2 regions of the Bacillus bruguierae genome follow, and region 2 is predicted to be linked to the other one. Evidence: a T-box and tRNA genes for the amino acid it is inferred to sense, from the RefSeq annotation. Region 2 holds a T-box; the other holds one or more tRNA genes.
The links. The T-box of region 2 lies ahead of thrS (threonine--tRNA ligase). A T-box ahead of a tRNA ligase gene usually reads a tRNA of that ligase, here a tRNA-Thr.

Region 1 (3,384 bases), on a different contig from region 2:
TAGTTATTAACAAAAATTCCAAAAATAATTTACATAAAATGTGAATTTAATCTGCGGGGAAACCCCCACAGATTATGAATTAAACTAATTAGGCGCATATTAACATGCTTATCCTTCACTACATCATTGCTTTCAAATAAATTTTCAGATGAAGCATTCCTGCCCTCAAATAGCAAATTGCAAACAGAATAAAAGTATTTATTTAGTCTGTTTGCTCTGATATTTCACTTAAGGCAACGCCTGCTTGATCATCTGCATATTTAGTTGTTGCTAAATCACCAAGTGATAGCATCCCAACAAGTTGTCCATGTTCAACTACTGGCAATCTTCTTATTTGGTAACGTGCCATTAACTCTGTCGCTTTTTCAATAGCGTCATCAGGTGACACAGAAATAATTTGTGTTGTCATAACATTTGTAATTTGATTGGAACCTGGATGTTTTTCTGCAATTCCCCGCACAACCAAATCACGGTCTGTTACAAGTCCGATAACTTGATTATTCTCCACAACAGGAATCATTCCTATATCTTCTTCTTTCATTTTCACCGCTGCTTCATATACGTTATCTAGTGATGTACATTGTACAATATTCGTGCTCATCAATTCTCGAACAGTTGTCATAAATATATTACCCTCCTTTACACACTTTAGCATCTCCAACCCTCTTCATTTCAATTCGCAAGTTCCTTAAAAGATAAACGAGATACCATCTCTTATTAAAAACAGATGAAATTACACTTTATCAAATGTAGAAAACTATGTAATCATAAAACGCAAAATAAATTGGATATTCACAGTTACAATGACCAATTCTAAAAACTTTAGAATTGCGGAGAGTAAATATAGACTTTATCGTTCTTATTTGAGAAGGCAGCTTGTAAAGATACAGAGCAATAAGCAGGATGAGGTTAGTAAAAGAAATACTTTATACCGTAAAATATTCATGCAACATTCCGTTGTACAATCATCAAAATGAATTGATGTAGTTCAATTCTGAGTATAGCTAAAATAATCAATTGGTAAAAATATAATGTACTATATTCTTTCCTAATTACACAAAATCATACAAAATCCTTCATTATTTATAATAAAAAATAAAACATTTTATAATATGATAAAGATATACTTATTGTTATAATAGCTTGATACGGCCATCAGTAGATTTTCTTTATTCGACTACTTTTGGTTAGTTGAAGCATTCTCATTCTTACTGTCCAAAAGTAGCTCAATAAATATATGTATAAGGAGATCATTAATCAGAAGTAATTATAATTCGTTATAATAAATACGATATACAGAAAATATAATGTATAATATTATTTTTCTTCAAATAAAAAGAGTCAGCATAGTGCTGACTCTTTTTATAATGACCCGTACGGGATTCGAACCCGTGTTACCGCCGTGAAAGGGCGGTGTCTTAACCACTTGACCAACGGGCCATGGCTCCGCAGGTAGGACTCGAACCTACGACCGATCGGTTAACAGCCGATAGCTCTACCACTGAGCTACTGCGGAATATGGTGGGCCTAAATGGACTCGAACCATCGACCTCACGCTTATCAGGCGTGCGCTCTAACCAGCTGAGCTATAGGCCCATATTTCTTACAGGGGCAGTAGGAATCGAACCCACACCGGAGGTTTTGGAGACCTCTGTTCTACCTTTAAACTATGCCCCTAAGTGGTGCCGGCTAGAGGACTTGAACCCCCAACCTACTGATTACAAGTCAGTTGCTCTACCAATTGAGCTAAGCCGGCTAGTTTTTTTACAAAAAAAAATGGTGGCTCGGGACGGAATCGAACCGCCGACACGAGGATTTTCAGTCCTCTGCTCTACCGACTGAGCTACCGAGCCTTTATGTAAATGGCGGTCCCGACCGGGGTCGAACCGGCGATCTCCTGCGTGACAGGCAGGCATGTTAACCACTACACCACGGGACCATTGGTTGCGGGGACAGGATTTGAACCTGCGACCTTCGGGTTATGAGCCCGACGAGCTACCAGACTGCTCCACCCCGCGATGATATAATATTCTTTTAAATAAAAAATGGAGGAGGTAGAGGGATTCGAACCCCCGCGCGACTCTCGCCGCCTGTCGGTTTTCAAGACCGATCCCTTCAGCCGAACTTGGGTATACCTCCGTATATATGAAGCTTTAATGGTGGAGCCTAGCGGGATCGAACCGCTGACCTCCTGCGTGCAAGGCAGGCGCTCTCCCAGCTGAGCTAAGGCCCCATTTTAAAAAACTATCGGGAAGACAGGATTCGAACCTGCGACCCCCTGGTCCCAAACCAGGTGCTCTACCAAGCTGAGCCACTTCCCGTTAATAAAGCGCGCCCGAGAGGACTCGAACCCCTAACCTTTTGATCCGTAGTCAAACGCTCTATCCAATTGAGCTACGGGCGCATATGGTGCCGAGGGCGGGGGTCGAACCCGCACGGTGGTCACCCACCGCAGGATTTTAAGTCCTGTGCGTCTGCCTGTTCCGCCACCCCGGCGTCATATTGAAAATTGGAGCGGAAGACGGGATTCGAACCCGCGACCCCAACCTTGGCAAGGTTGTATTCTACCACTGAACTACTTCCGCAAAACATATATGACTTATTGCTTATTTAATTAAGAGTGCGGGTGAAGGGAGTCGAACCCCCACGCCAAAGGCGCCAGATCCTAAGTCTGGTGCGTCTGCCAATTCCGCCACACCCGCATATTACATTTTAAAAATGGTGAGCCATGAAGGACTCGAACCTTCGACCCTCTGATTAAAAGTCAGATGCTCTACCAACTGAGCTAATGGCTCTTAAATGGCTGGGCTAGCTGGATTCGAACCAGCGCATGACGGAGTCAAAGTCCGTTGCCTTACCGCTTGGCTATAGCCCATCGAAATGGTGGAGGGGGGCAGATTCGAACTGCCGAACCCGAAGGAGCGGATTTACAGTCCGCCGCGTTTAGCCACTTCGCTACCCCTCCGACATTTAAGATTATATGGTGGAGGATGACGGGATCGAACCGCCGACCCCCTGCTTGTAAGGCAGGTGCTCTCCCAGCTGAGCTAATCCTCCATTTGCCTGGCAACGTCCTACTCTCACAGGGACAAAGTCCCAACTACCATCGGCGCTAGAGAGCTTAACTTCCGTGTTCGGTATGGGAACGGGTGTGACCTCTCTGCCATCATTACCAGACTATATTCATTTGAGACAATCATTATTATACTTGATTCACCGAAAAAGTCAACAAGTTTTTTATATTCTCTCAAAACTAGATAACACTTGCTTCATATTATATGGTTAAGTCCTCGATCTATTAGTATTCGTCAGCTCCACGTGTCGCCACGCTTCCACCTCGAACCTATCAACCTGATCATCTTTCAGGGATCTTACTAGCTTAAC
Region 2 (3,384 bases):
CTCTTGGCCTTCTTGCGGTTTCTTTTTGTATTATAAACTTCTATTTTGAATTTCCTGCTGAATATTTGCAAAGAATTCGTCAAATCGTACAGCTTTAGATTGTTGTTCTCCGTATTTTCGAATGTTTACTTCGTTACGCTCGGCTTCTTGATCGCCAACGACAAGGACATATGGGATTTTTTGAACTTGCGCTTCTCGCATTTTATAACCAAGTTTTTCATTGCGAAGATCAAGTTCTACTCGTACACCAGCATCTTTTAACTTTGCTTCTATTTCTTTTGCGTATTGTTCATGTACTTCGGCAGATACAGGAATGATTTTCGCTTGAACGGGAGCTAACCATGTTGGGAATGCTCCGGCAAAATGTTCGATTAAGATTCCGAAGAAACGGTCAAGTGAACCGAATACAGCACGGTGAATAACAACAGGACGTTGTTTTTCATTTTTTTCATTAATATAGCTTAAGTTAAATTTCTCCGGCATTTGGAAATCGAGCTGTACAGTTGCGCATTGATGACTTCTATTTAAAGCGTCTTTAATATGGAAGTCAATTTTCGGACCGTAAAACGCTCCGTCACCTTCATTGATTTTATAGCGGAAATTGAGCTCTTCTAGTACATTTTGCAGGGCACCTTCCGCCTTGTTCCATAACTCGTCATCTCCCATTGAATTTTCTGGTCTTGTAGAGAGCTCAACTTCATATTCAAAACCAAATGTACGATATACATAATCGATTAAATCAATTACTCCTTTTATTTCATCTTCAATTTGTTCAGGTGTTACAAAAATATGGGCATCATCTTGACAGAATGTACGAACTCTAAGAAGTCCATTAAGAGCGCCGCTAAATTCATGACGATGGACTTGCCCAAATTCAGCCATTCGAACTGGTAAATCACGATAAGAGTGCAGCTTATTTCTAAACATTAACATGTGACCAGGGCAGTTCATTGGTTTTAAAGCAAATTTTCCATGATCAACTTCTGTGAAATACATATTCTCTTTATAATGGTTCCAATGACCGGAGTTTTCCCATAGTTTTTGATTCATCATTAAAGGAGTACGAACTTCTTGATAATTACGCTTTTGCTGAATCCCTCGTAAAAAAGCTTCCATTTCGTTTCGGATAATTTGTCCTTTTGGTAAATAAAATGGCATTCCTGGCGCTTCTTCAGAGAACATAAATAATTCTAATTCATTGCCTAATTTACGATGATTGCGTTTTGCGGCTTCTTCTAAAAAGATTACATACTCATCTAGTTCCTTTTTAGAAGGGAAGGCAACCCCATATATTCTTTGAAGGACTTGGTTATTACTGTCACCGCGCCAATATGCTCCTGAAACATTTGTTAATTTAAAAGCTTTCATAAAACCAGTAGATGGTAAATGTGGTCCGCGGCATAAGTCTAAAAATTCACCTTGTTTGTAAAGAGTTATGTTTTGATCAGCAGGGACATCTTGTAATAGCTCTAATTTTAAATGGTCACCGAGTTCTTCAAATATTTGTTTTGCTTCATCGCGGCTTACTTCGATTCGTTGAATTTCTAAATTTTCATCAATGATTTTTTGCATTTCTTGTTCAATATGAACTAACTCTTCAACTGCAATACTATTTGGAAGATCCATATCATAATAAAATCCATTTTCGATAACAGGACCAACGCCTAAGTTAACGTGACCGTGTATTCTTTTAACAGCTTGTGCTAATATGTGGGCTGCTGTATGTCGCATTACGTCTAAGCTTTCTTTTGATTCTAAAGTTAAAATCTCAATTTCTGCATCTTCTTGTATGCTTCTGCGTAAATCAAATAGTTGCTGATTCACTTTTCCGGCAATAGCTTTCTTTTTTAACCCAGGGCTAATTGATTCTGCAATTGCCTCTAATGTAGTTCCTTTCATATACTCCTGTTCACGACCATTTGGAAAACGAATTTGAATCATTTTGTTACTCATCATTATCACTCCATTTCATAATATAAAAAAACGCACTCATCCCTAAAACAGGGACGAGTGCGTTAAAACCCGTGGTTCCACCCAGATTCCCATCGTACTTAAAAAAGCGTTGATGGCTCCATTCGCTGTAACGTAGCGTCTACGGCATTGGATACTATGTTTCCCCAATACAGCTCCAAGGTGGTAAGTATATTCTCCTGCGTTAGGAAGATCTCAGCAATTCTTCCTTCTCTGTAAAACCGTAAAGAATATCTCGTGTCCTTTTCATTGCCAATTGATATATAGAATTGAGAAAAATAAAAAACGCACTCATCCCTAAAACAGGGACGAGTGCGTTAAAACCCGTGGTTCCACCCAGATTCCCATCACACTTAAAAAAGCGTCGATGGCTCCATGCACTGTAACGTAGCGTCTACGGTATTGGATACTATGTTTCCCCAATACAGCTCCAAGGTGGTAAGTGTATTCTCCTGCGTTTAGGAAGATCTCAGCAATTCTTCCTTCTCTGTAAAACCGTAAGAATATCTCGTGTCCTTTTCATAGCTAATTGTTATATGGAATTAAGAAAATAAAAAACGCACTCATCCCTAAAATAGGGACGAGTGCGTTAAAACCCGTGGTTCCACCCAGATTCCCATCGCACTTAAAAAAGCGTCGATGGCTCCATGCACTGTAACGTAGCGTCTACGGTATTGGATACTATGTTTCCCCAATACAGCTCCAAGGTGGTAAGTGTATTCTCCTGCGTTTAGGAAGATCTCAGCAATTCTTCCTTCTCTGTAAAACCGTAAAGAATATCTCGTGTCCTTTTCGTTGCTTTTTTATAGCATTAGTATGTTGATTCATAATATACAGTATTCAAATTACTTTTGCAAATGTTTTTTTTGGAATGAATTGTATTTTTTATAATTCAGTATATGTAAGAAGAAAACTTATTTTACAAAAAATCTCAAAAAAATAAGCAGTTAGTACATGAATTTTGCTATACTACAAATAAATATCAGAAAAAACAGAAAATTTATTATAGGAAGAGAAAGGGTGAAGAGGGCATGTCAATTTTAGAAAGAATCAGAGAAAATGTCTCGCAAGTGATTGTAGGAAAAGAAGAGGTTATTGATTTAGCGATGATCGCATTAGTAGCAAATGGACATGTTTTATTAGAAGATGTTCCAGGAACGGGGAAGACGTCATTAGCGAAAAGTCTTGCAAAAAGTATAGATGGAAAATTTCAGCGTGTACAGTTTACATCAGATACATTACCAGGAGATGTAGTAGGTTTAGAGTATTTCGATATGAAAGAATCTGATTTTAAAACGAGGATGGGGCCGATTTTCGCTAATATCGTGTTAGTCGATGAAATTAATCGTGCCGTTCCGCGTACACAGTCTGCTTTATTAGAAGTAATGGAGGAGCGTACCGTTACGATTGCTG

Region 1: it encodes a tRNA-Thr, which carries the amino acid that the T-box ahead of thrS (threonine--tRNA ligase) is inferred to sense. The anticodon was not compared.

What each region holds. Positions count from the first base shown of each region.
Region 1 is NZ_JBAWSX010000027.1:48-3,431, reverse strand. Features, by position in the region: gene WAZ07_RS25045 (CBS domain-containing protein) at 203-622, opposite strand; tRNA gene WAZ07_RS25040 (tRNA-Glu) at 1,369-1,440, opposite strand; tRNA gene WAZ07_RS25035 (tRNA-Asn) at 1,442-1,516, opposite strand; tRNA gene WAZ07_RS25030 (tRNA-Ile) at 1,520-1,596, opposite strand; tRNA gene WAZ07_RS25025 (tRNA-Trp) at 1,607-1,677, opposite strand; tRNA gene WAZ07_RS25020 (tRNA-Thr) at 1,681-1,756, opposite strand; tRNA gene WAZ07_RS25015 (tRNA-Phe) at 1,778-1,853, opposite strand; tRNA gene WAZ07_RS25010 (tRNA-Asp) at 1,864-1,939, opposite strand; tRNA gene WAZ07_RS25005 (tRNA-Met) at 1,942-2,018, opposite strand; tRNA gene WAZ07_RS25000 (tRNA-Ser) at 2,047-2,139, opposite strand; tRNA gene WAZ07_RS24995 (tRNA-Ala) at 2,158-2,233, opposite strand; tRNA gene WAZ07_RS24990 (tRNA-Pro) at 2,248-2,321, opposite strand; tRNA gene WAZ07_RS24985 (tRNA-Arg) at 2,331-2,404, opposite strand; tRNA gene WAZ07_RS24980 (tRNA-Leu) at 2,408-2,496, opposite strand; tRNA gene WAZ07_RS24975 (tRNA-Gly) at 2,511-2,585, opposite strand; tRNA gene WAZ07_RS24970 (tRNA-Leu) at 2,622-2,702, opposite strand; tRNA gene WAZ07_RS24965 (tRNA-Lys) at 2,720-2,795, opposite strand; tRNA gene WAZ07_RS24960 (tRNA-Gln) at 2,801-2,875, opposite strand; tRNA gene WAZ07_RS24955 (tRNA-Tyr) at 2,882-2,965, opposite strand; tRNA gene WAZ07_RS24950 (tRNA-Val) at 2,982-3,057, opposite strand; rRNA gene rrf (5S ribosomal RNA) at 3,062-3,177, opposite strand; partial or broken rRNA gene WAZ07_RS24940 (23S ribosomal RNA) at 3,279-3,384, opposite strand, start outside.
Region 2 is NZ_JBAWSX010000008.1:171,138-174,521, reverse strand. Features, by position in the region: gene thrS (threonine--tRNA ligase) at 31-1,953, opposite strand; T-box leader at 2,000-2,230, opposite strand; T-box leader at 2,273-2,503, opposite strand; T-box leader at 2,545-2,776, opposite strand; gene WAZ07_RS15070 (AAA family ATPase) at 3,003-3,384, shown strand, end outside.